Regions from separate parts of the Streptomyces sp. NPDC045968 genome, predicted to be linked through region 2. Evidence: predicted binding sites of a transcription regulator. Region 2 holds the regulator's gene; the other holds the start of a gene.
What was found. Region 2 encodes HrcA, which represses chaperone genes, less so after heat shock. Its sites were predicted from a motif close to TTNGCACTCNGNNNNNCNGAGTGCNAA; they were not measured.

Region 1: groL (chaperonin GroEL) is a predicted target of HrcA. The motif match lies at 7,172-7,198, and genes of this name have one in related genera.

What each region holds. Positions count from the first base shown of each region.
Region 1 covers NZ_JBWKLF010000017.1:19,811-31,527, forward strand. The annotation lists gene AC07FA_RS32730 (EamA family transporter) at 1-628, shown strand, start outside; gene AC07FA_RS32735 (NAD(P)-dependent oxidoreductase) at 678-1,322, shown strand; gene AC07FA_RS32740 (NAD(P)-dependent oxidoreductase) at 1,336-2,214, opposite strand; gene AC07FA_RS32745 (TetR/AcrR family transcriptional regulator) at 2,299-2,934, shown strand; gene AC07FA_RS32750 (hypothetical protein) at 3,192-4,013, shown strand; gene AC07FA_RS32755 (hypothetical protein) at 4,088-5,356, shown strand; gene groL (chaperonin GroEL) at 5,387-7,009, opposite strand; gene AC07FA_RS32765 (cold-shock protein) at 7,377-7,583, opposite strand; gene AC07FA_RS32770 (MoaD/ThiS family protein) at 7,993-8,271, opposite strand; gene thrC (threonine synthase) at 8,304-9,596, opposite strand; SAM riboswitch class I at 9,615-9,742, opposite strand; gene AC07FA_RS32780 (glucosyl-3-phosphoglycerate synthase) at 9,896-10,846, shown strand; gene AC07FA_RS32785 (hypothetical protein) at 10,884-11,111, shown strand; gene AC07FA_RS32790 (alpha,alpha-trehalose-phosphate synthase (UDP-forming)) at 11,178-11,717, shown strand, end outside.
Region 2 covers NZ_JBWKLF010000001.1:528,317-540,033, reverse strand. The annotation lists gene AC07FA_RS02230 (MFS transporter) at 1-341, shown strand, start outside; gene AC07FA_RS02225 (adenosine deaminase) at 305-1,297, opposite strand; gene AC07FA_RS02220 (ribonuclease Z) at 1,333-2,241, opposite strand; gene AC07FA_RS02215 (histidine triad nucleotide-binding protein) at 2,257-2,616, opposite strand; gene AC07FA_RS02210 (16S rRNA (uracil(1498)-N(3))-methyltransferase) at 2,694-3,440, opposite strand; gene AC07FA_RS02205 (nitronate monooxygenase) at 3,437-4,510, opposite strand; gene dnaJ (molecular chaperone DnaJ) at 4,667-5,803, opposite strand; gene hrcA (heat-inducible transcriptional repressor HrcA) at 5,804-6,820, opposite strand; gene AC07FA_RS02190 (MBL fold metallo-hydrolase) at 6,985-7,707, shown strand; gene AC07FA_RS02185 (DUF3097 domain-containing protein) at 7,733-8,557, shown strand; gene hemW (radical SAM family heme chaperone HemW) at 8,638-9,879, opposite strand; gene AC07FA_RS02175 (SpoIIE family protein phosphatase) at 9,882-11,717, opposite strand, start outside.

The DNA of each region.
Region 1 (11,717 bases), on a different contig from region 2:
CCACCTGCCAGGCGGCGTCGCCTCGACGGTCAGCGCGCTCATGCCGCTACTGGTGGCCGGATTCGGGGCCGGCGTGCTCAAGGTCCGGCCCACGCGCCGTACGTTGACCGCCGGACTCGTCGGGTTCGTGGGCGTCGGACTGCTCGTCCTGCGCGGGAGCGCCGAGGTCGACCTCGCGGGCATCACGGCCATGCTGACGGCCACCGTACTCATGGCGCTCGCCGTCGTGCTGAGCAAGCGGTGGGGGCGCCCCGAAGGCGTATCGCTGCTCGCCCTCACCGGCTGGCAGCTGACCGTCGGGGGCCTGGTGCTGGCACCCATCGCCCTCACGGCCGAGGGCCTGCCCGACCACTTCACCGGCGCGAACGTCGCCGGCTACGCCTACCTCGGCCTGATCGGCACAGCGGTCGCGTACGCCCTGTGGTTCCGCGGCATCGAACGCCTCCCGGCCTCCTCCGTGTCGTTCCTCGGCCTGACGAACCCGATCGTCGCCACGCTCGCCGGACTGCTGTTCCTCGGACAGACCCTGACCGCCTGGCAGATCGGCGGTCTGGCCCTGGTGGTCGCGAGCGTCGCACTCGGCCAGAACCTCCGCCCGGCCCGGCGCCGCACCACCCCGGCCGCCTGAACCGCACCCGCACCCACGCCCACACCCACACCCACAAGGAGCCGATCCCATGCGCATCACCGTCTTCGGAGCAGCCGGAAACGTCGGCAGCCGCGTCGTCACCGAGGCACTCACCCGGGGCCACGAGGTCACCGCCGTCGTCCGCGACCGGGCCCGCTTCACCGCGCTGCACCCCGACGCCACCCACCGCACGGGGGACGCCGGAATCCCGGACCAGGTGGCGGAGCTGAGCGCCGGACAGGACCTCGTGGTCAACGCCACCCGCCCCGCCCCCGGCCACGAGGACGAGCACGCCGCCATCAGCCGGGCGTTACTGTCCGGCCTCGCCCGCACCGGCGTCCGGCTGATCATGGTCGGCGGGGCGGGCAGTCTCACCGTGCCCGGCACCCGGGGCGTCCTCGCGAGCGACGACCCGGCCTACGTCCCCGCCGCCTGGCGGCACATCGCCCTGGCCTCCAACGCCCAGTTCGACGCGATCCGCACCGCCGGGACGGAGGTCGACTGGGCGTATCTGAGCCCGTCCGCCCTCCTGGAGCCGGGCCGCCGCACCGGCACCTTCAGGCTCGGCACCGACGAGCTCCTGGTCGACGCCGAGGGCAACTCGGCCATCTCCATGGAGGACTTGGCGGTGGCACTCCTGGACGAGGCGGAACACCCCAAGCACCACCGCACCCGCTTCACCGCCGGATACTGACGGCCCCGCTCCCTCAGCGGACCGCCGGGTTCCTGATCACTTCGAACAGGCTGGTGAAGCTGTCGTCACCATGACCGGCCGCCATACCGCGCTCGAAGTGCTTCAGGACCGCGGCGGGCAGCGCGGTGTCGATGCCCGAGTCCTTCACCGTGTGGACGACGTGGTCCATGCTCGCCACACCCATGGCCAGCCGGTCCACTTCGCCCCGGTGGTCCCCCGCGTCGATCCGCGGCGTGTAGTACGCCAGGAAGTCCGGCATCGTGGCCATCGTCGACGAGGCGTACGGCAGGATCTCCGCGGCGGTGATGCCGTTGGCCTCCGCCAGCGCCACGGCGTGCAGCCAACTCAGTGCGGACGTCCAGAACATGTCCATCTGGATCTGGTAGAACAGCGCGGCGAGCCCCGGGTCCTCGCCGCGGTAGTCGGTGCCGGTGAGGGTCTCCAGCGTTTCCCGGTGCGCCTCGAAGACCTCTTTCGGGCCGCTGTAGAAGGTGGAGGAGTCGCTCCGCCCGATACCCGCGGGTGACACCCGCACTCCACCGGTCAGGTGCTGGGCGCCGTGCCCGGCGGCCCACTTCGCCGCCTCCCGGGCCTTTTCCGGCGTGTCCGAGCTGAGGTTGACCAGGACGCGCCCGGACAGCGCGTCGGCGGCCGGTTCGAGAATCGCGTACATCGCGTCGTAGTCCGTCAGGCTCAGCACCACCAGCTCACTGGCAGCCACCGCCTCCCCGGCCGAGCCGGCCAGGATCGCCCCCTTCGCCACCAGGTCGTCGGCCTTGCTCGCGGTCCTGTTCCACACGGTCACCCGGTGTCCCCGGTCCAGGAACGCGTCCGCCATCGCCTTGCCCATCGGGCCGAGTCCGACCACGGTCACCGCTGCGTGCTTACCCATGAGTGCCTCCTAGAACGAACGCTCTATCTAGTCAGGAACGTAGCACAGTTCTAAAACGAACGCTCTACCCATTAGATTGGAGGGGTGAAGACAAAAACGTCAGACGCGGCAAGCTCCCTCGGCACCCGGGAACGGATCGTCCGGGCGGCCTCGACGCTGATGCAGCGCCAGGGGTTCGACGGCACCGGGATCAAGCAGATCTCCCTGGAGGCCGGGGCCACCCTCGGCTCCGTCTACCACTTCTTCCCGGGCGGGAAGCAGGAGCTGGCCATCGCGGCCGTGCACCACGGGGACCGCGAATTCGCCGACCTGCTGCGCGAGATCCTCGACGGCGAGGAAGACCCGGGCCGGGCGATCACCGCCTGCACCCGCAGCCTCGCCGAGGGGCTGCGCGCCTCGGACTGGATCGAGGGCTGCCCGGTCACGGCCACCGCACTCGGGACGGCGGGCCGCTTCCCCGACATCCAGCAGGCCGCCGCCGAGGCGTTCGCCCGCTGGCAGTCCATCGTCTTCGAGAAGCTGCGCGGCGCCGGCATCCCCGAGGACGACGCGAACGACCTCGCCGCCACGGTGATCAGCACGCTGGAAGGTGCCGAACTCGCGGCGCAGGTCTCGCGGGACGCCCGCCCCCTGGATGTCGCGGGCCGCCACCTGGCCCAACTGATCGCGCTCCACCGGAATGCACCCGGAGCTCAAGCAGCGAGTTCCGAGCGCTCTTAACAAGGATTGGGGGGATGGGTCAGTTGTCCCACCCACCCACCCTGCCTGGCGAGTTGACTTTTCGTGACCGACTTGCCACGGATGGTCATCACGCTCTAGCGTGCGTCCCGGACAACAAAAAACGACCCCCGCCGGTGCTGGAACACCTGACAGGGGTCTGACCAACAAGATCGAAAGCGAGTCGATCCATGGCTGACACTCAGCTTAGTGCTGCCCCCTGCGCCCCGCACGTATCTCCGTCCGCGACTCCGCACCCGATGGCCAACCCGGGTTACGGAAAGCGCACGGCGCCGTACGAACGCCCCCGCACCGAACGCGACTTCGCGCACCTGCTCCCCCGTGACGGCGCCATCGCCGCGTACATCGACCGGCTTCCGGACGGCTCCGACATCTCCGTGAAGGCGCTGGCCAAGGCGCTCCCGTACGGGCAGTGCGCCGTACGGACCTCGCTCAACCGGCTCCAGGAGGCCGGCCATCTGCGCCGGGGCAGCGAGTGCGTCGCCACCGAGCAGGTCCTGCTCTGGGTGACCCGGACGTTCTTCTCCCGCACGGCCCGCGACGACGACTGGTGGGCGGCGTTCACCAGGGGCGACGTACCGCAGGAGCCGCAACGGCCCACCCGATCCCGGGCGTTCATCCTGCTGGCCTCGCTCGGCCGGACCGCGTCCAGCCTGTCGCTCTCCGCGGCGGACTGCGTGGACCTGGAACCGCAGGTCAGCGAGTGGTTCGAGCGGGGCGCCACGGAAGAAGAACTCCTCCGCGCCCTCACCGCCGGCCTGCCCAACCCGGTTCACCACCCCGCGTCCCTCGTCGGCAGGCGCCTGCACGACAAGATGCCACCCGAACGAGTCACTCCGGTCCACCGAACCGTCCTGCGCACCCTGGAATGCAGCGAGTGCCGCGCCCCGGGCACCCCCGAGGCGCTCCTCGGCGGCCGATGCGCGCCCTGCCGGGGGACGGACCCGGCCCCCCACTTCGGCCCGCCCGGAGCGGTACAGGCGGGGCACGTGCGCGCGCGCATGAGCGAGGTGCGGGCGGCGCTGATTCCGCGCCCCGAGCGGCCGAGCGTCAGGCGCTGACACCCGCCCTGCCAACACCTGCCCCCGTCTCCCTCGTTGGCCGTGTCGACGATGCCGCCTTTCGAAGGACGCCCATGCGCCGACGCTTCACCAGGTACCGTGCCGGAATCCTCTGCGCGGTGCTCGTCATGGCCACCTTCGTCGGGTTCCAGCTGACGTCACTGACCGGACGGGATTCCCCCGACTCGAAGAACTACCTCTCCTACGCCCTCCGGCTGAGCGGCGAAAGCCGAGCCTCGGCCACCGCTCAGGCCATCGACTACACCTGCGCCGACGAGGCCGACCGTCCCCTGGTCCGGGAATGCGTGCGGAAGCTGACGCGATCGACCGCGTACTGGACGCGGCACGGCAACACCACCGGCATGACCGGGCCCTTCTTCAACGCCCGCTTCATGGCGATCTACGAAGCGCGGCCCGGATATCCCTTGTTCCTGGTGCCGTTCATCGCCGTGTTCGGACTCGTCCTGGGCGTCTGGCTGGCCGGTGTGACCGTCGCCCTGGCCGGCAGCCTCTTCGTGCTGGCGACGCTGCGCGCCGCCGGTGCCCACTGGCCGGCCGCGTTGTGCGGGCAGATCCTCTTCCTGACCCTGCCCACCGGGGCCGTCGCGATGCTCCCCATGGCCGACGGACTCACCCTGGCCTGCACGGCGGCGGTCGCACTCGGCTGCACGCTGACCCTGAACGGGGAGCGCCGCAGGGCCGGGACCGCCCTCGTCGCGGGCGGCCTCCTCGTGGCCTTCCTGGCGCGCTACTCCCAGGCGCTCCTGCTGGCCGCCGCCCTCACGGCCGCCTTCGGCGGACTCGCCTGGTACCGCAAGCGCCGCCACCGCCCGCACCGGCCGGCGCTGGGCCTCCTCGTCCTCTGCGGCGGCCTGGCCCTGGCCATGCAGCTGACCACGTACGTACTGGGCTGGCCCTCCGGACACGACAGCGCCCAGGACCTGCTGACCCACCACTACCAGCGTCCGGACGTGCCCGACCCCTGGCCCGGGTTTTTCACCCAGGAAAAGATCTTCTGGTCGGCCTGGGCGGACCACCAGCTCAAGGACCCCTTACTTCTCATCACCCTGGCCCTGGCCGCGTGCTCCACGCTCCGACGCCCCACGTACCTCGGCCTGCTCGCCGCCGCCACGGCCGCGGGCGGCGTACTCAACCAGGCCGGACACCCCAACCTCGACATGCTGGCCGGTCAACGCCTCATCGTCCTGATCTGGTTCCTCCCGGTCCTCACGATCCCGCTGCTCCTCACGGCACGGCGTGGGACGAGCGGACGCGGAACGGCCCCGGCCCCCGGGACGAATCCCAGGGGCCGGGGCCGGCAACGTACTGCTGCGAACAGCTGAACAGCTATGGAGCTACTGATCCGGGAGGGATCAGAAGTCCATGTCACCGCCCGGCATGCCGCCCGGGGCGGCCGCGCCGGCCTTCTCGGGCTTGTCGGCGATGACGGCCTCGGTGGTGAGGAAGAGCGCGGCGATGGACGCGGCGTTCTGCAGAGCGGAGCGCGTGACCTTCGCCGGGTCGATGATGCCCTCGGCGATCATGTCGACGTACTCGCCGGTCGCGGCGTTGAGGCCGTGACCGATCGGCAGGTTGCGCACCTTCTCGACGACGACGCCACCCTCAAGACCACCGTTGACGGCGATCTGCTTGAGCGGGGCCTCCAGCGCGAGCTTCACGGCGTTGGCGCCCGTGGCCTCGTCACCGGTCAGGTCGAGCTTCTCGAAGACGGCCGTGGCCTGGAGCAGAGCCACGCCACCACCGGCGACGATGCCCTCCTCGACGGCGGCCTTGGCGTTGCGCACCGCGTCCTCGATGCGGTGCTTGCGCTCCTTGAGCTCGACCTCGGTCGCGGCGCCGGCCTTGATGACGGCCACGCCGCCGGCCAGCTTCGCGAGGCGCTCCTGGAGCTTCTCGCGGTCGTAGTCCGAGTCGGAGTTCTCGATCTCGGCACGGATCTGCTTGACGCGACCCTGAACCTGGTCGCTCTCGCCCGCACCGTCGACGATCGTGGTCTCGTCCTTGGTGATGACGACCTTGCGGGCGCTGCCGAGCAGGTCCAGGCCGGCGTTCTCCAGCTTGAGACCGACCTCCTCGGAGATGACGGTGCCACCGGTGAGGATGGCGATGTCGCCGAGCATGGCCTTGCGGCGGTCACCGAAGCCCGGAGCCTTGACGGCGACGGACTTGAAGGTGCCACGGATCTTGTTGACGACCAGGGTCGACAGGGCCTCGCCCTCGACGTCCTCCGCGATGATCAGCAGGGGCTTGCCCGACTGCATGACCTTCTCCAGCAGCGGAAGGAGGTCCTTCACGTTGCTGATCTTGGAGTTGACGATCAGGATGTACGGGTCGTCGAACGACGTCTCCATACGCTCCATGTCGGTGGCGAAGTACGCCGAGATGTAGCCCTTGTCGAAGCGCATACCCTCGGTGAGCTCCAGCTCCAGACCGAAGGTCTGGGACTCCTCGACGGTGATGACGCCTTCCTTGCCGACCTTGTCCATAGCCTCGGCGATCTTGGCGCCGATCTCGGTGTCAGCAGCGGAGATGGAGGCGGTCGAAGCGATCTGCTCCTTGGTCTCCACGTCCTTCGCCTGCTCCAGCAGAGCGGCGGAGACGGCCTCGACGGCCTTCTCGATGCCACGCTTCAGAGCCATCGGGTTGGCACCCGCGGCGACGTTGCGCAGACCCTCGCGGACGAGAGCCTGGGCGAGAACGGTGGCGGTGGTCGTACCGTCGCCGGCGACGTCGTCCGTCTTCTTGGCGACCTCCTTGACCAGCTCCGCACCGATCTTCTCGTACGGGTCCTCGAGCTCGATCTCCTTGGCGATGGAAACACCATCGTTGGTGATCGTGGGCGCGCCCCACTTCTTCTCGAGGACGACGTTACGGCCCTTGGGGCCGAGGGTGACCTTGACGGCGTCGGCGAGCTGGTTCATCCCGCGCTCGAGACCGCGCCGTGCCTCCTCGTCGAACGCGATGATCTTGGCCATGTGAAGTGGTCCTCCCGGACAGGGGTGGATTCTCCGGACCGAGAGGCGCCCGCGACGGACGGCCAGCGTGCTGTGTGGTTCCTTGCCCCACGCAGCCTGCGGGCCTCACCGGCCCGGTCCAAGTTTCTGTCACTCTCACCTGGAGAGTGCTAACGCCAATGATTAGCACTCGACCCCTGCGAGTGCAAGCGTCCCCCTCCGGATGTGGACAACCGGGCGCGTCCGGAAGAGCGGCGATCACGGGGCCGCACAGGGGGCACCGGCCGTACGGACCCACGGGGTCGTACAGACGCACGGAGGGCCCGCACCCCCTTGGGGGTACGGGCCCTACGCGCGTGAGTAGTGTCGTTGGCCGACTGCGCCGAGCTCAGCCGACGGCGAGCTTGACCATGTCCGCCTGCGGCCCCTTCTGGCCCTGCGAGATCTCGAATTCAACTCGCTGACCCTCTTCGAGGGTGCGGTACCCGTCCATCTGGATCGCGCTGTAGTGGACGAAAACATCCGCACCACCGTCGACCGCGATGAAGCCGTACCCCTTCTCCGCGTTGAACCACTTGACGGTGCCCTGAGCCATGCCTAACTCCCCTATTACTGGCCCTTGCACAGGACCGCACTTCGCGGGCCCGGGTCAGAACTCACCCTCCGACAGGAGAGGGTGTGTGCGCCGGAACGCGTCGACCGCGGCCGAATGTATCTGCCCAACTGCCCTCTGCAACAGGTCAATCGGACGAGAATTCTGGGCACAGCCGATCGCCCCTTTATGGGGAATTCATGAGATTCCTGGGCAAGTCGGGCCTGACAAAGGCCACTTATGGCTCAAGGGGGTCGCACACTTTGGCTGCTTCTTATCGGGGCCGGGCGCATTCTCATATGCGGGCGGCACAGGCAGCGGAGGGGACTTCCCAACTCTACCGCGCCTAACCATGCAGAATTGCCCCCTCCGCTTCTCTCGCGGAGGGGGCAATGGTGGTGACGCTGCGAAGTCAGCAGCCGCCTGCGACGGCCGGGATGATCGAGACACCGGCACCGTCCGGGGTGGCCGCGTCCAGGCCGCCCTCGAAGCGCACGTCGTCGTCGTTGACGTAGACGTTCACGAAGCGGCGCAGCTTGCCCTGGTCGTCCAGGACGCGGGCGGCGATGCCCGGGTGGTTCTTCTCCAGGGAGTCGATGACCTCGGAGAGGACCGCGCCCTCGGCCGAGACCTCGGCCTGGCCGTCCGTGTAGGTGCGGAGGATGGTGGGGATGCGGACCTTGACGCTCATGGTGGGTGCCTTCCTCGGGTCTCGGCGGGTGGTCAGCTGGTGGCGAGGCCGGCGGCGCGGAACGCGTCCAGGCTCGGCCGGATCGTCGCGGTCGCCTGCGAGGTCGCGGCCACCGCGTCGAGCGTCTTGAGGCCGTCACCGGTGTTCAGGACGACGGTGGTCAGGGTCGGGTCGAGCAGACCCGCCTCGATCAGCTTCTTCGTCACGCCGACCGTCACCCCGCCCGCGGTCTCCGCGAAGATGCCCTCGGTGCGGGCCAGCAGCTTGATCGCGTCGACGATCTGCTCGTCGTTCACGTCCTCCACGGCCCCACCGGTACGGCGGGCGATGTCCAGGACGTACGGCCCGTCGGCCGGATTCCCGATCGCCAGGGACTTGGCGATCGTGTTCGGCTTCTGGGGGCGCACGACGTCGTGACCGGCCTTGAAGGCCACCGACACCGGGGAACAGCCCTCGGCCTGCGCGCCGAAGATCTTGTACGGCTTGTCCTCGACCAGACCGAGCTTGATGAGCTCCTGGAGCCCCTTGTCGATCTTCGTGAGCTGCGATCCGGAGGCGATCGGGATCACGAGCTGGTCGGGCAGCTGCCAGCCGAGCTGCTCGCAGATCTCGTACGCGAGGGTCTTGGAGCCCTCGCCGTAGTACGGACGCAGGTTGACGTTGACGAAGCCCCAGCCCTCGCCGAGCGGGTCGCCGATGAGCTCGGAGCAGAAGCGGTTGACGTCGTCGTAATTGCCCTCGATGCCGACCAGCTCACCGCCGTACACCGCGGCCATGACGACCTTGCCCTGCTCCAGGTCGTGCGGGATGAACACGCAGGACCGGAAGCCGGCGCGGGCGGCGGCGGCGCCCACCGCACCGGCGAGGTTGCCGGTGGAGGAGCAGGAGAGGGTGGTGAAGCCGAACGCGCGGGCGGCCTCGACGGCGATCGCGACGACCCGGTCCTTGAAGGAGTGCGTCGGGTTCCCGGAGTCGTCCTTGACGAACAGTCCACCGGTGACGCCCAGTTCACGGGCGAGGTTGTCGGCCTTGACCAGCTTGGTGAAGCCGGGGTTGATGTTGGGCTTGTCCGCGACATCGGCGGGGACCGGCAGCAGCGGCGCGTAACGCCAGATGTTGTTGGGTCCGGCCTCGATGCGCTTCTTCAGCTCGTCGGGAGAGCCGCTCGGCAGGTCGTACGCCACTTCGAGCGGCCCGAAACAGGACGCGCAGGCGAACAGGGGGCCGAGCTCGAAACGCTCGCCGCACTCGCGGCAGGAAAGCGCCGCGGCGGGACCGAGGTCCACAGTGGAAGGGGTGTTCGTCAGTTCAGTCTGGACAGCCATGCTGGCGGAGGCCCTTTCTCCTCATCTTCCTCATGGCGCATTTCGCCATGAGACGGATTTGGCACCTTCCCCACCGTGACCTCGCGGTCGATGGGGGGGTTGCCGGGACTTCAACGGGCCGTTCCCTCAGTCCCTCTGGATGAGCGCTGTGGCACTGGATCACCGATCCAGGCGTTTGTCGGCGGGCGGACCCCGAGATGCGAGGGTCGTCCGCGTTGCTCAAGACTGTAACCGAAGCCTCGGACGGTGGAGATAGTCGTCCGAACCGCGAGATGGATCACACGCAGGGAGATTCGACCGTGATCGAAGAGGTGGAACGTTGGCTGACCAGGCGTTCCTGGTCGGCCGCCGATCGTCCGCTGGATCGTCTCGCGGCCGCCAGGGCCCGGGACCCGCTCCGTGGAAGCATCAGCGTCGTCCTGCCCGCCCTCAACGAGGAGGAGACGGTCGGCGACATCGTGACGACGATCCGGCGCGAGCTCATGGAGCGCGTGCCGCTGATCGACGAGCTGGTGGTGATCGACTCCGGTTCGACCGACGCCACCGCGCGGGTCGCCACGGAGGCAGGCGCCCGGGTGGTGCACCGGGACGCGATCCTGCCCCGAATACCCGCCGTCCCCGGCAAGGGCGAGGTGCTGTGGCGGTCACTGCTGGTCACCAGCGGCGAGATCGTCTGCTTCATCGACGCGGATCTGAAGGATTTCTCCGCGGACTTCGTCTCCGGGACCGTCGGGCCGCTGCTCACCGACCCCTCGGTGCAGTTCGTGAAGGCGATGTACGACCGCCCGCTGGGAAACACCGCTGGTCAAGGTGGCCGCGTCACTGAACTGGTGGCACGCCCCGTGCTCAATCTGCACTGGCCGCAGCTGGCCGGTTTCGTCCAGCCGCTGGGCGGCGAGTACGCGGTGCGGCGTTCCCTGCTCGAACAGCTGCCCTTCCCCGTCGGTTACGGAGTGGAGCTGGGCCTGCTCATCGACTCGCTGCACCTGGTGGGGCTGGACGCGCTGGCACAGGTCGACGTCGGCGTACGCAAACACCGCCACCAGGACGGTCAGGCGCTGGGCCGGATGGCGGCGACGATCTACCGCACCGCGCAGCTCCGGCTCTCCCGGGGCCATCTGGTGCGGCCGGTGCTGACCCAGTTCGAGCGGGGCGAGAACGGCTTCGTGCCGTGCACCCATGTGGTGGACACGGAGGAGCGGCCTCCGATGCGTGACATCGAGGAGTACCTGTCCCGTCGCGCGGCGTAACCGATGAAGTCATAAAAGTTCCCTACATTTCACTTTTATGACTTTTCCTCGACTGGGGGCCGCTCCGCGCCGGTGGCGCCGGCTGCCCTCGTACGCCACCCCCCTGGCCGTGCTCGGCTCCGTCGCGCACGGCTCCCTGGCCGAGACCGGCGGCGACAGTGAGCGGCTGTGGCTGCTCGGTGGCCTCGGGCTCGCCCTGACCGGGGCCGGGGCGGTCGCCCGCGCGGCGGCCCGCGGCCGTGGGCGCGGACGCGACCGCGGCTGACCGGCGGAACGTGAGCGCGGCCGGACTCACGTTTGGGGGGTTACGGAACGGGCTAGGTTCCGGTACATGGTCTCCGAGCACGCTGCCCAGGTCCTCGTCGCGTCCAACCGCGGCCCGGTGTCGTACACCCGGGGCGAGGACGGCTCGCTCACATCGAAACGGGGCGGGGGCGGCCTCGTCTCCGGCCTCAGCGCCGTCGACGACAAGCTGTGGGTGTGCGCGGCCCTGAGCGACGGCGACCGGGAGGCGGTCAGGCAGGGGGTCGCCGAACCGGGCGTCCGGATGCTCGACATCGACGCCGCTCTCCACGCCGACGCGTACAACGGCATCGCCAACTCGGTGCTCTGGTTCGTCCACCACATGCTGTACCAGACGCCGTTGGAGCCCACGTTCGACGCGGAGTTCCGGCGGCAGTGGGCTTCGTACGAGGCGTACAACCGGGCCTTCGCCGAAGCGCTCGCCGAGGAGGCGGGCGAGGGGGCGGCGGTCCTCGTGCAGGACTACCACCTGGCGCTGGTGCCGGGCATGCTCCGAGAGCTCCGCGCCGATCTGCGGATCGGCCACTTCTCGCACACCCCGTGGGCGCCCGTCGACTACTTCCGCCTG
Region 2 (11,717 bases):
TGTCCGAGGCGGCGGGCTACGCGGTGATGGGCCTGATCCTGGGCGCCGCCACACTCCTGGTCGCCGCGCCCGTGACGGCCGTCGCCCTGCACACCGGTGGCCGCCCGCTGGTGCCCGGTTCGGTCCGCCGCAGGGGTGGCGCCCCCGCCGCCCTGCTCGCCGCCACCACCGGCTCCCTCCCGGGCGCCGTGCCCAAGCTGGGCTCACCGGAGCAGGCCGTCACGGAACTCGCCGTCCCCGCGCTGCGCCGCAGGCGCCTCGCCAGGAGCGCGTTCCGGACGGCCGGTCCGGCGGGCGGGCCCGGTCAGTCGAACGCGTACGCCTCGACCTCGGCGAGGTAACGCGCCCTGCGCTCCTCGTCGTGGTCGAGGAAGGCCGCCTCGAAGGAGTTGCGGGCCAGCGTGCGCAACTGTTCGTTGTCCAGGGCGAGCGCCTCGTGGACGGCGTGGAAGGTGTCTCCGACGTATCCGCCGAAGTAGGCCGGGTCGTCGGAGTTCACCGTGCAGAGCAGTCCGGCGTCCATCATGGCCCGCAGGGGGTGCTCCTCCAGGATGTCGATGGCGCGCAGCCGTACGTTGGACAGCGGGCAGAGCGTCAGCGGTACCCGGTCCGCGACCAGCCTCTTCACCAGGTCCTGGTCCTCCATGCAGCGCAGGCCGTGGTCGATGCGCTCGACGCCGAGGACGTCCAGGGCCTCCCGGATGTACGCGGGCGGGCCCTCCTCGCCCGCGTGGGCGACCTTGCGCAGTCCGAGGGCGCCGGCCGCCTCGTACACCTCCCGGAATTTCGCCGGCGGGTGGCCGACCTCGGCGGAGTCGAGGCCGACGGCGCTGATCCGGTGCAGATACGGCTTCGCGGCCTCCAGCGTCTCCAGCGCCGATTCGGCCGACTGGTCGCGCAGGAAGCACATGATCAGCTGGGTGGAGACGCCGTGCGTCTCCTCGCTGCGGTCCAGGGCACGGCCGAGCCCTTCGACGACGGTGCCGATGGGGACGCCGCGGGCGGTGTGCGCCTGCGGGTCGAAGAAGATCTCCGCGTGGCGGACGCCCTGGGCGGCGGCGCGGGCGAGGTAGGCGTCCGCGAGGTCCTCGAAGTCCTCCTCGGTGCGCAGCACGGCCATCAGCGCGTAGTAGAGGTCGAGGAAGCTCTGCAGATCGTCGAAGAGGTAGGCGGTGCGCAGCTCTTCGGTGCCGGCGAAGGGCAGGGTCACCCCGTTGCGTCCGGCGAGCGCGAAGGCCAGCTCGGGTTCGAGGGTGCCTTCGATGTGGAGGTGGAGTTCTGCCTTGGGGAGGTGCACGTTGTCTCGCTCACGAATGGTGGTGCTGATGTGATTCAGAGGTGCCTGGTGGGCACGGGGACCCGCATCAGGTCCTGGGCGACGGTCAGTTCGCCCGCGAACCCGGCGGCTCTGGCCTGGGCCTCGAAGAGCCCGGGGTCGTCGTACCGCTGGGAGAAGTGGGTGAGCACGAGGTGCCGTACGCCCGCTTCCGCGGCCACCCGGGCGGCCTGCCCGGCGGTCAGATGGCCGTGGTCGGTGGCGAGCCGCTCGTCCTCGTCGAGGAAGGTCGACTCGATGACCAGCATGTCGCAGCCCTCGGCGAGCGCGTACACGCCGTCACACAGTCTGGTGTCCATGACGAACGCGAACCGCTGTCCCCGCCGGCGCTCGGAGACCTCGTCGAGCGGGACACCGCCGAGGGAGCCCTCGCGCTGGATGCGGCCGACGTCCGGCCCGCTGATGCCGTGCTCGGCGAGTTTCGCGGGGAGCATGCGCCGCCCGTCGGGCTCGGTCAGCCGGTAGCCGTAGGACTCGACGGGGTGGGAGAGCCGGTGGCTGTCCAGGGTGTACGCGTCGGTGGTGGCGAGGGGCCCGTCGGCGGCGACGGGTGCCTCGGTCAGCCGCACGGACTCGCGGTACGCGGTCGCGTACCGCAGCCGCTCGAAGAAGTGCTGTCCGCTGGCCGGGTAGTGCGCGGTGACGGGGTGCGGGACCTGGTCGAGATTGATGCGCTGGATCACGCCTGCGAGTCCCAGCGAGTGGTCGCCGTGGAAGTGGGTGACGCAGATCCGGTTGATGTCGTGCGCGGCGACCCCGGCCCGCAGCATCTGGCGCTGGGTGCCCTCGCCGGGGTCGAAGAGGATGCCCTCGCCGTCCCACCGCAGCAGGTAGCCGTTGTGGTTACGGTGCCGGGTGGGGACCTGGCTGGCGGTGCCGAGGACGACCAGTTCGCGTACGGACATGGGTGGGGCCGCCCGCTAGCCGGGGGGCCACTGGAGGCCGCGGCCGCCCAGGACGTGGGCGTGCGCGTGGAAGACGGTCTGTCCCGCGCCGGAACCGGTGTTGAGGACGATGCGGTATCCGGAGTCGGTGATCTTCTCGTCGGCCGCGACGCGACCGGCCTCGCGCAGCACGTCGGCGGCGATCTCCGGCTCGGCGGCGGCGAGCGAGGCCGCGTCCCGGTAATGGGCCTTCGGGATGACCAGAACGTGGGTCGGCGCCTGCGGGTTGATGTCGCGGAAGGCGACGGTGGTGTCGCTCTCGCGGACGATGGTCGCCGGGATGTCTCCCGTGACGATCTTGCAGAACAGGCAGTCGGGCTGCGGCTCTCCCGCCATGGCACGGCCTCCTCGGTCGCTGGTGATCAGTACGTGGGCATGCTATCCGTGAAGCAGGGCGCCGGTGGGGCCCTTCCTCAGCCCCAGCGGCCCGTGCGGCCCAGCAGGAGGGCGGTCGCGGCGGTCCCGGCCGTGGAGGTGCGCAGCACGCTGCGCCCGAGCCGGTAGGGGCGGGCGCCGGCCTGTGCGAAGGCCGCGAGTTCGTCCGGGGAGACGCCGCCCTCCGGGCCGACGACCAGCACGATGTCGCCCCCGGTGGGCAGTTCGGCGGTGGCGAGGGCCTCGCTGTCGTGCGCGCGGTCCTCGTGCAGCACACCCGCGAAGTCGGCGGCGGCCAGAAGCGCGGCCACCTGCTTGGTCGTCATCGCCTCGGTCACCTCGGGGAAGCGCACCCGACGGGACTGTTTCCCCGCCTCCCGGGCCGTACTGCGCCACTTGGCCAGCGACTTGAGACCTCGGTCGCCCTTCCACTGGGTGATGCAGCGGGAAGCCTGCCACGGCACGATCGCGTCGACGCCGGTCTCCGTCATGGTCTCGACGGCGACCTCGCCGCGGTCGCCCTTGGGCAGGGCCTGGACGACGGTGATACGGGGCGTGGGCGCCGGTTCCTCGTGCACGGACTCCAGGTCCGTCACGACGAGCCGGTCCTTCCCCTCGGCGGCCCGTACGACACCTTCCGCCCAGCGTCCGCGCCCGTCCGTCAGGACTACGTCCTCACCGGCGTGCAGCCGCTTCACGGAGACGGCGTGCCGTCCCTCGGGGCCGTCCAGGACGAACTCGGCCCCGCCGGGGAGCTGTTCGACGACGAAGACCGGTGCCGTCACTGGGCACTCCTCACACTCAGGGCCGCGCGCGCGGCGTCCAGTTCGGCGGCGAGCAGGTCGATCAGTTCCCCGGCGGGCAGCTCGCGTGCCATCCGGTGCCCCTGGCCCGCCCACAGCGCCATGCCCTGGGCGTCCCCCGCCTTGGCGGCGGCCTTGCGCAGCCCGCTCGTCATCTGGTGCACCTGCGGGTAGGCGGCCGGGGCGTAGGGGCCGTGCTCGGTCACGAAGCGGTTGACGAGACCGCGCGCGGGGCGCCCGGAGAACGCCCGGGTCATCGCGGTCCGTACGAACAGCGGGTTGGTCAGTGCCTGCTTGTGCAGCAGGTGGGCCCCGGACTCGGGGGTGGCCAGGAAGGCGGTGCCGAGCTGCGCCGCGTCGGCGCCCGCCGCGAGCACGGCGGCGATCTGGGAGCCGCGCATCAGCCCGCCCGCCGCGATGAGCGGCACCTGCACGCTCTCGCGTACCTGGGCGAGGAGGGACAGCAGCCCTATGCCGGATTGGTCGGCCTGGGGGTCGTCGCGGTGCGTGGACCGGTGGCCGCCGGCCTCCACCCCCTGGACGCAGACGGCGTCGGCGCCCGCCCACTGCGCGGCCTGGGCCTCCTCGGCGGAGGTGACGGTCACGACGGTGTACGTGCCCGTCTGGGCGAACGCGTCGAGGATCTCGCGGGAGGGGCAGCCGAAGGTGAAGGAGACGACGGGCACCGGGTCCTCCAGGAGGATCGCGGTCTTGGCCTCGTAGCCGTCGTCGCCGCCGCCGTCCACCTCGCCGAGCGGGGTCTCGTACCAGAGCGCCTCACCGGCGAGCTGGTGCCGGTACACCTCGACGGAGCTCGGGTCGGCGTGGCCGGTCTGCGGCATGAAGAGGTTGACGCCGAAGGGCTGGGCGGTCAGTCCGCGTACCTGTTTGATCTCGTTGTACATGCCGTCCGCCGTCTTGTACCCGGCGGCGAGGAAACCGAGCCCACCGGCTTCGGCGACAGCGCCGACGAGCTGCGGGCCGGACACTCCGCCCGCCATGGGGGCCTGCACGATCGGATACCGGCAGAGATCGGTCAACGCGGAGGACATGAGCGCATCGTGCCACGTCCGGTGCACCGCACCGAATCAGCCATGGGGCGGCGCGGACGGTATACCACCGCAGCTCGCACCACACGCCGCACCGCCCGCCGGTACGGGACCGACGGGCGGTGCGGGGTAAGGCGACAAGCGGTGCGGCGAACGCGGTCAGCGCCCGTTGAACGCGTCCTTCAGCCGGGAGAAGAGCCCCTGCTGGCCTGGCTGGAACTGCCCGGTGGGCCGCTCCTCGCCGCGCAGCTTCGCGAGCTCCCGCAGGACCCGTTCCTGCTCCGCGTCCAGCTTCGACGGGGTCATGACCTCGACGTGCACGATCAGGTCGCCGCGCCCGCCACCGCGCAGGTGCGTGATGCCGCGCCCGTGCAGCGGGACCGACTGGCCGGACTGCGTGCCCGGCCTGATGTCGATCTCCTCCATGCCGTCCAGCGTCTCCAGCGGCACCTGGGTGCCGAGGGCCGCCGCCGTCATCGGGATGGTGACCGTGCAGTGCAGGTCGTCGCCGCGCCGCTGGAACACCGCGTGCGACAGCTCGTGGATCTCGACGTACAGATCGCCGGCCGGTCCGCCGCCGGGGCCGACCTCGCCCTCGCCCGCGAGCTGGATGCGGGTGCCGTTGTCGACACCTGCCGGGATCTTCACCGTCAGGGTGCGTCGCGAGCGGATGCGGCCGTCTCCGGCGCACTCGGGGCACGGGGTCGGCACGACCGTACCGAAGCCCTGGCACTGCGGGCAGGGCCGCGAGGTCATGACCTGGCCGAGGAAGGACCGGGTGACCTGCGAGACCTCACCGCGGCCGCGGCACATGTCACAGGTCTGCGCCGAGGTGCCGGGTGCGGCGCCCTCTCCGCTACAGGTCGTACAGACGACCGCCGTGTCGACCTGGATGTCCTTGGTCGTACCGAAGGCCGCCTCGGAGAGGTCGATCTCCAGCCGGATCATGGCGTCCTGGCCGCGCCGGGTCCGCGAACGGGGCCCGCGCTGGGACGCCGTACCGAAGAACGCGTCCATGATGTCGGAGAAGTTGCCGAAGCCACCCTGTCCGAATCCGCCCGCGCCACCGCCGCCCGAGGCGGACAGCGGGTCGCCGCCGAGGTCGTAGACCTGCTTCTTCTGCGGGTCCGACAACACCTCGTAAGCGGCGTTGATCTCCTTGAACCGCTCCTGGGTCTTCGGGTCCGGGTTGACATCCGGGTGCAGCTCGCGGGCGAGCCTGCGGAATGCCTTCTTGATCTCGTCCTGAGATGCGTCGCGGCGCACGCCGAGTACGGCGTAGTAGTCCGTGGCCACTTACGACTCCGCCAGGATCTGTCCGACGTAACGTGCCACTGCGCGTACCGCTCCCATCGTTCCGGGGTAGTCCATGCGGGTCGGTCCGACCACGCCGAGTTTGGCGACTGCCTCGTCGCCCGAACCGTAGCCGACCGCGACCACGGACGTGGAGTTGAGGCCCTCGTGGGCATTCTCGTGACCGATACGTACGGTCATGCCCGAGTCCTTGGCCTCACCGAGCAGCTTCAGCAGCACGACCTGCTCCTCCAATGCCTCCAGCACCGGCCGGATCATCACAGGGAAGTCGTGCCCGAAGCGGGTGAGGTTGGAGGTGCCGCCGATCATCAGCCGCTCCTCCGTCTCTTCCACCAGAGTTTCGAGAAGGATCGAGAGCACCGTGGAAACGGTTCCCCTGTCCTCGCCCTCGAAGGACTCCGGCAAGTCCTGCACCAGCTGCGGGACATCCGCGAAGCGGCGGCCCACGACACGGCTGTTGAGCCGCGCCCGGAGGTCCGCCAGGGATGTCTCACCGAACGGCGCAGGACAGTCGATCATACGCTGTTCGACCCGGCCGGTGTCCGTGATCAGTACCAGCATCAGCCGGGCCGGAGCCAGGAGAAGCAGCTCCACGTGCCGCACCGTCGAACGGGTCAGCGAGGGGTACTGCACGACGGCGACCTGACGGGTCAGCTGCGCGAGCAGCCGCACGGTCCGGCCCACGACGTCGTCGAGGTCGACCGCGCCGTCGAGGAAGTTCTGAATGGCCCTGCGCTCCGGCGACGACAGGGGCTTGACGCCCGCGAGCCGGTCGACGAAGAGCCGGTAGCCCTTGTCCGTCGGGATGCGCCCCGCGCTGGTGTGGGGCTGGGCGATGAAGCCCTCGTCCTCCAGCACCGCCATGTCGTTGCGGACCGTGGCCGGGGAGACCCCGAGGTTGTGCCGCTCGGTCAGCGCCTTGGAGCCGACCGGCTCCTCGGTGCCGACGTAGTCCTGGACGATGGCGCGCAGCACTTCGAGTCTGCGTTCGCTGAGCATCGCGCACACCTCCAGCTGTGGTTCTCGGTCTCTGCCTGGCACTCTGTACGTTCGAGTGCCAGCAATCCCCCCGGTCAGTGTACGGGGGTGGGGTGGCCCCCGGGCAAGGGCGACCGGCCACGCTACCGCGAGACTGCGCAGGTCGATGCCGATAGCGTCGTTGTATGGACGTCTCTTGGGAAGAGCTGGGCTGGGAGCGGTTGGGCAACGGTGTGGGCCGCCGACGCCTTCCGGTGTGGGATGCGACGGCAGGACTGGTGGCGGGAGCGGAGGGTGTCCTGCTCTTCGACACCGGTTCGTCGCTCCGTGAGGGCGCCGAGCTGCGGTCCCAGGCGCAGCGCCTGCTCGGCCGGAGGGTGACGCATATCGCACTGAGTCACCCGCACTTCGATCATGTTCTGGGCACGGCGGCGTTCGCCGGGGCCGAGGTGTACGGGGCGGTCGGCGTCGCCGGTCTGCTCAGGAACGCGGCGGACGAGCTGCACAGCTCGGCGGCGCACCACGGGGTCCCCGAGCACGATGCCGCGGAAGCGGTGGACGTGCTGGTCGCCCCGCATCACGAGGTGTGCGGGGAGTGGACGCTCGATCTGGGCGGCGGGCTCCAGGTGCTGCTGGCCAATGTGGGGCCGGGGCACAGCGGTCACGACCTGGCCGTCCTGGTGCCGGGCACGCCCGCGGTGGTGTTCTGCGGCGATCTGGTCGAGCAGTCCGGCGATCCGCAGGCCGGCGACGACGCCATCCCCTCCCGCTGGCCTGCCGCCCTGGACCGGCTGCTGGCGCTGGGCGGCGAGGAGGCGGTGTACGTACCGGGGCACGGGGCGGTGGTGGACGCGGCGTTCGTCCGGATGCAGCGTGATCAACTGGCGGCGCGGTTCGGCGTGTCGTGACCGTCGGCCGCCGTATCGTCGTGCGATGCGCAGCTATCAGCCGGACCTGACCCCGCCGTGGAAGAAGTCCGTACCGGCCCCCGAGGTCCCCGCCGAGCCCGATCTGGTCGTCGAGGAGGCCGCCACCGGCTTCTGCGGGGCGGTGATCCGCTGCGAGAAGACGGCGCAGGGGCCGACGGTCACCCTGGAGGACCGCTTCGGCAAGCACCGGGTGTTCCCGATGGAGCCGCGCGGCTTCCTGCTGGAGGGCCGGGTCGTCACGCTGGTCCGCCCCACGTCCGCCTCCGCCGCCCCCGCCCATCCCGCCCGTACGGCCTCCGGGTCGCTGGCGGTCCCCGGGGCGCGTGCGCGGGTGGCACGGGCGGGCCGGATCTATGTGGAGGGCCGCCACGACGCGGAACTGGTCGAGCGGGTCTGGGGCGACGACCTCCGGATCGAGGGCGTGGTCGTCGAGTACCTGGAGGGCATCGACGACCTCCCCGCGATCGTCCGCGACTTCTCCCCCGGCCCGGACGCGCGCCTGGGCGTGCTGGTCGACCACCTGGTCCCGGGCTCGAAGGAGTCCCGCATCGCCGCCCAGGTCTCGGATGGCCACGTCCTGGTGGTGGGCCACCCGTACATCGACGTCTGGGAAGCGGTGAAGCCGTCCTCCGTGGGCATCCCGTCCTGGCCGAGGGTCCCGCACGGCCAGGACTGGAAGACGGGCGTGTGCCGCGCCCTGTCCTGGCCGGAGAACACGGGGGCGGCCTGGCAGCGCATCCTCTCGACGGTCCACTCGTACCGCGACCTGGAACCGGAGCTGCTGGGCCGGGTGGAAGAACTGATCGACTTCGTGACGGCCCCGGAGTAGGCCCGCCTTCCCATTTTCAGCCCGTCCGGCGCTTGAGGACCGGGGCCCGGGGCAGAGCCCCGGTGCGCCCGCCGCGGGCGTCAGTCCACCAGGTCCCGGACCACCGCGTCCGCCAGCAACCGCCCCCGCAACGTCAGCACCGCCCGCCCCGAAGCGAACGCCCCCGCCTCCAGCAGCCCGTCCCCCACCGCGCGCCCCGCCGCCGCCAGCCCCGCGGGAGCCAGCAACGACAGCGGGCAGCCGTCCACCAGCCGCAGCTCCAGCAGAATCCGTTCCACCCGCCGGTCCTCCGCGGACAGGACCTCACGCCCCGCTCCCGGCGACCGTCCTTCGGCCAGGGCCTGCGCGTACGCTCCCGGGTGCTTCACGTTCCACCACCGCACACCCCCCACATGGCTGTGCGCCCCGGGCCCCGCGCCCCACCAGTCGGCCCCGCGCCAGTACAGCTCGTTGTGCAGGCAGCGTCCCTCCGGCGTCCGGGACCAGTTCGACACCTCGTACCAGGAGAAGCCCGCCGCGGCCATCGCCTCGTCCGCGATCAGATAACGGTCCGCGTGCGCGTCGTCATCGGTCATCGGGATCTCCCCGCGACGGATGCGCCGGGCCAGCTGGGTGCCTTCCTCGACGATCAGCGCGTACGCCGACACATGGTCGGGTCCGGCACCGATCGCCGCGTCGAGGGAGGCCCGCCAGTCGTCGTCGGACTCCCCCGGCGTGCCGTAGATCAGGTCGAGGTTGACGTGCTCGAAGCCCGCGTCCCGCGCCTCGGCGACGCAGGCCTCGGGCCGGCCGGGCGTATGCGTCCGGTCGAGGATCTTCAGCACGTGCTGCCGTGCGCTCTGCATCCCAAAGGAAACCCGGTTGAAGCCGCCTTCCCGCAGCGCCGCCAGGTACGCCGGATCGACGGACTCCGGATTCGCCTCCGTCGTCACCTCCGCGTCGTCCGCGAGCCCGAACTCGTCACGGATCGCCCCCAGCATCCGTACGAGATCGGCTGCGGGCAGCAGCGTCGGCGTCCCGCCCCCGACGAAGACCGTACGGACCGGCCGCGGGTCGTCGCCGAGCACCTTGCGGGCCTGGCGGACCTCTTCGACCAGGTGCGCCGCGTAGTTGTCCCGCGAGGCCAGCGCACCACCGGAACCACGCAGCTCGGTGGCGGTGTAGGTGTTGAAGTCGCAGTACCCGCAGCGCGTCGCGCAGTACGGGACGTGCAGATAGAAGCCGAGCGGTCGGTCGGCGGCGCCGTCCAGGGCGTGGCTGGGCAGCGCCCCGTCGTCGGGCACGGGCTCACCATCGGGCAGTACGGAAGGCATACCGTCCATTGTCACTCGCCGCCGGAGCTGCCCCGCCCACCCGCGTCCCGGTCGGCCTGGAGCACCAGAAGAGCGAGGTCGTCGTCGGGCGGCCGCTCGGCGAAGTCGTGGACGGCCCGCTTGATCCGGTCCGCGATCCCCTCGGCGGGCAGCCCCGCGCAGCCGGCCAGGGCCCGTGCCAGCCCGTCCCCGTCGTCGAACATGGCCGGCCCGGAACGCCGCTCCGTCACCCCGTCGGTGACGCACAGCAGACTCTCGCCCGGCGCCAGATCGAAGCTCTGGCTCTCGTACGCGACGTCCTCGACGACCCCGAGCAGCACCTGTGGCTCCGCGGCGGAGCGTACGGACCCGTCCGGGCGCAGCAGCAGGGGCAGCGGATGGCCGGCGCTGGCGACCGTGCAGCGCACCCCGCCGCCGGGGAGCGGTACCACCTCCCCGTACAGGAGGGAGAGGAAGCGGGACTGCGAGCCGTCCAGGATCTGCTGGCCGCCCGCCGCCGCGACCATCAGCGCGGCGGCCTCGGCCGCCTCCATCGCGTCGTCGAGGAGCAGCCGGTTGAGCCGGTCCAGGACCTTGCCGACGCCGAAGCCCTCACGGGACAGGAGCCGCAGCCAGGGGCGGGCGAGGCCGGTGACGACGGCGGCCTCGGGGCCGCTGCCCTGGACGTCGCCGAGGACGAAGCACCAGCGGTCGCCCGGGCACGGGAAGATGTCGTAGAAGTCACCCCCCACGACGCCGTCGTCGCCCGGTTCGTATACCAGGGCGCTGGTGACGCCGGGGATCTCCGCGACCTTGCTGGGCAGCAGCCCGCGCTGGAGGATGCGGCTGATCGTCGCCTGCCGGGTGTAGGCGCGGGCGGCGCCGACGGCGAGGCCGACGCGCCGTACGAAGTCCTCGATCAGCGAGGCGACGTCGTCGGGGACCCGGGGGACGCCTTCGCGGCCGACGAGCACGGTGCCGAGCGGGCGTCCGCCGGCGGTGATGCGGTAGGCGAGCGCGGCTCCGTCGCGGCCTCCGGGCAGCGGACCCGTGCCGTCGCCGCGCGCCCACTCCGCCCCGTGCTCCGGCCCCTGCTCCGGCCGGCTGTCCGGTGAGGCGTCTGCGGCACCCGCCCCGGGGTCGTCCCCGGGCCACGGCACGGGGACCGGGCCCGTACCGACGCTGCCGGGCAGTCTGAGCGGTTCCTTCTCCAGCACCGTACGCAGCTGTTCGGTCCCGGTCTCGTCGCTGTGCCAGACGCGGGCCAGCCGCGGGGCCGCCCCGGGCCCCGCCCCCTCGCTCTCCAGCCAGATCGCGCACCAGTCGGCGAGCCTCGGTACCAGCAGCTGTCCCGCTATGGCCGCCACCAGGTCCTCGTCGAGCTGGCCGGCCAGCAGGTCGGACGCCTCGGCGAGGAAGGAGAGCGCGGCCCGGCTGTCCCAGTCCGCGTCGTCGCGTTCGACGCGCCGGGTCGCGGGGGCGAGGATCTCCGCGGCGCGCAACCCGTGCTGGACCGCGTCCTCCTCCGACGGGCCGGGTGCCCCGCCCCAGTCGTCTATGCAGAGGCGGGCCCAGACGGTCTTGAGGCCGGTGCGGTAGGTGATGCCCCACGACTCGGCGAGGGTGGCGACGAGCTGTAACCCGCGGCCGTACTCCGAGGGGTCGGGGCCGGGTGCCGGCCCGGTCCCGGGCCCCTCGCCGCGTACGGCGCGGGCGGGGTGGTGGTCGGTGACTTCCATCACCAGGGCCGCCGTCTCGCCCGCGGACGCCTCGTCGAGGCGCAGGAGCAGTTCGACCGTCGTCCCGGCGTGCACGACCGCGTTGGTGACCAGTTCGTTGGCCACGGTCACCGCGTCGTCGGCGAGCCG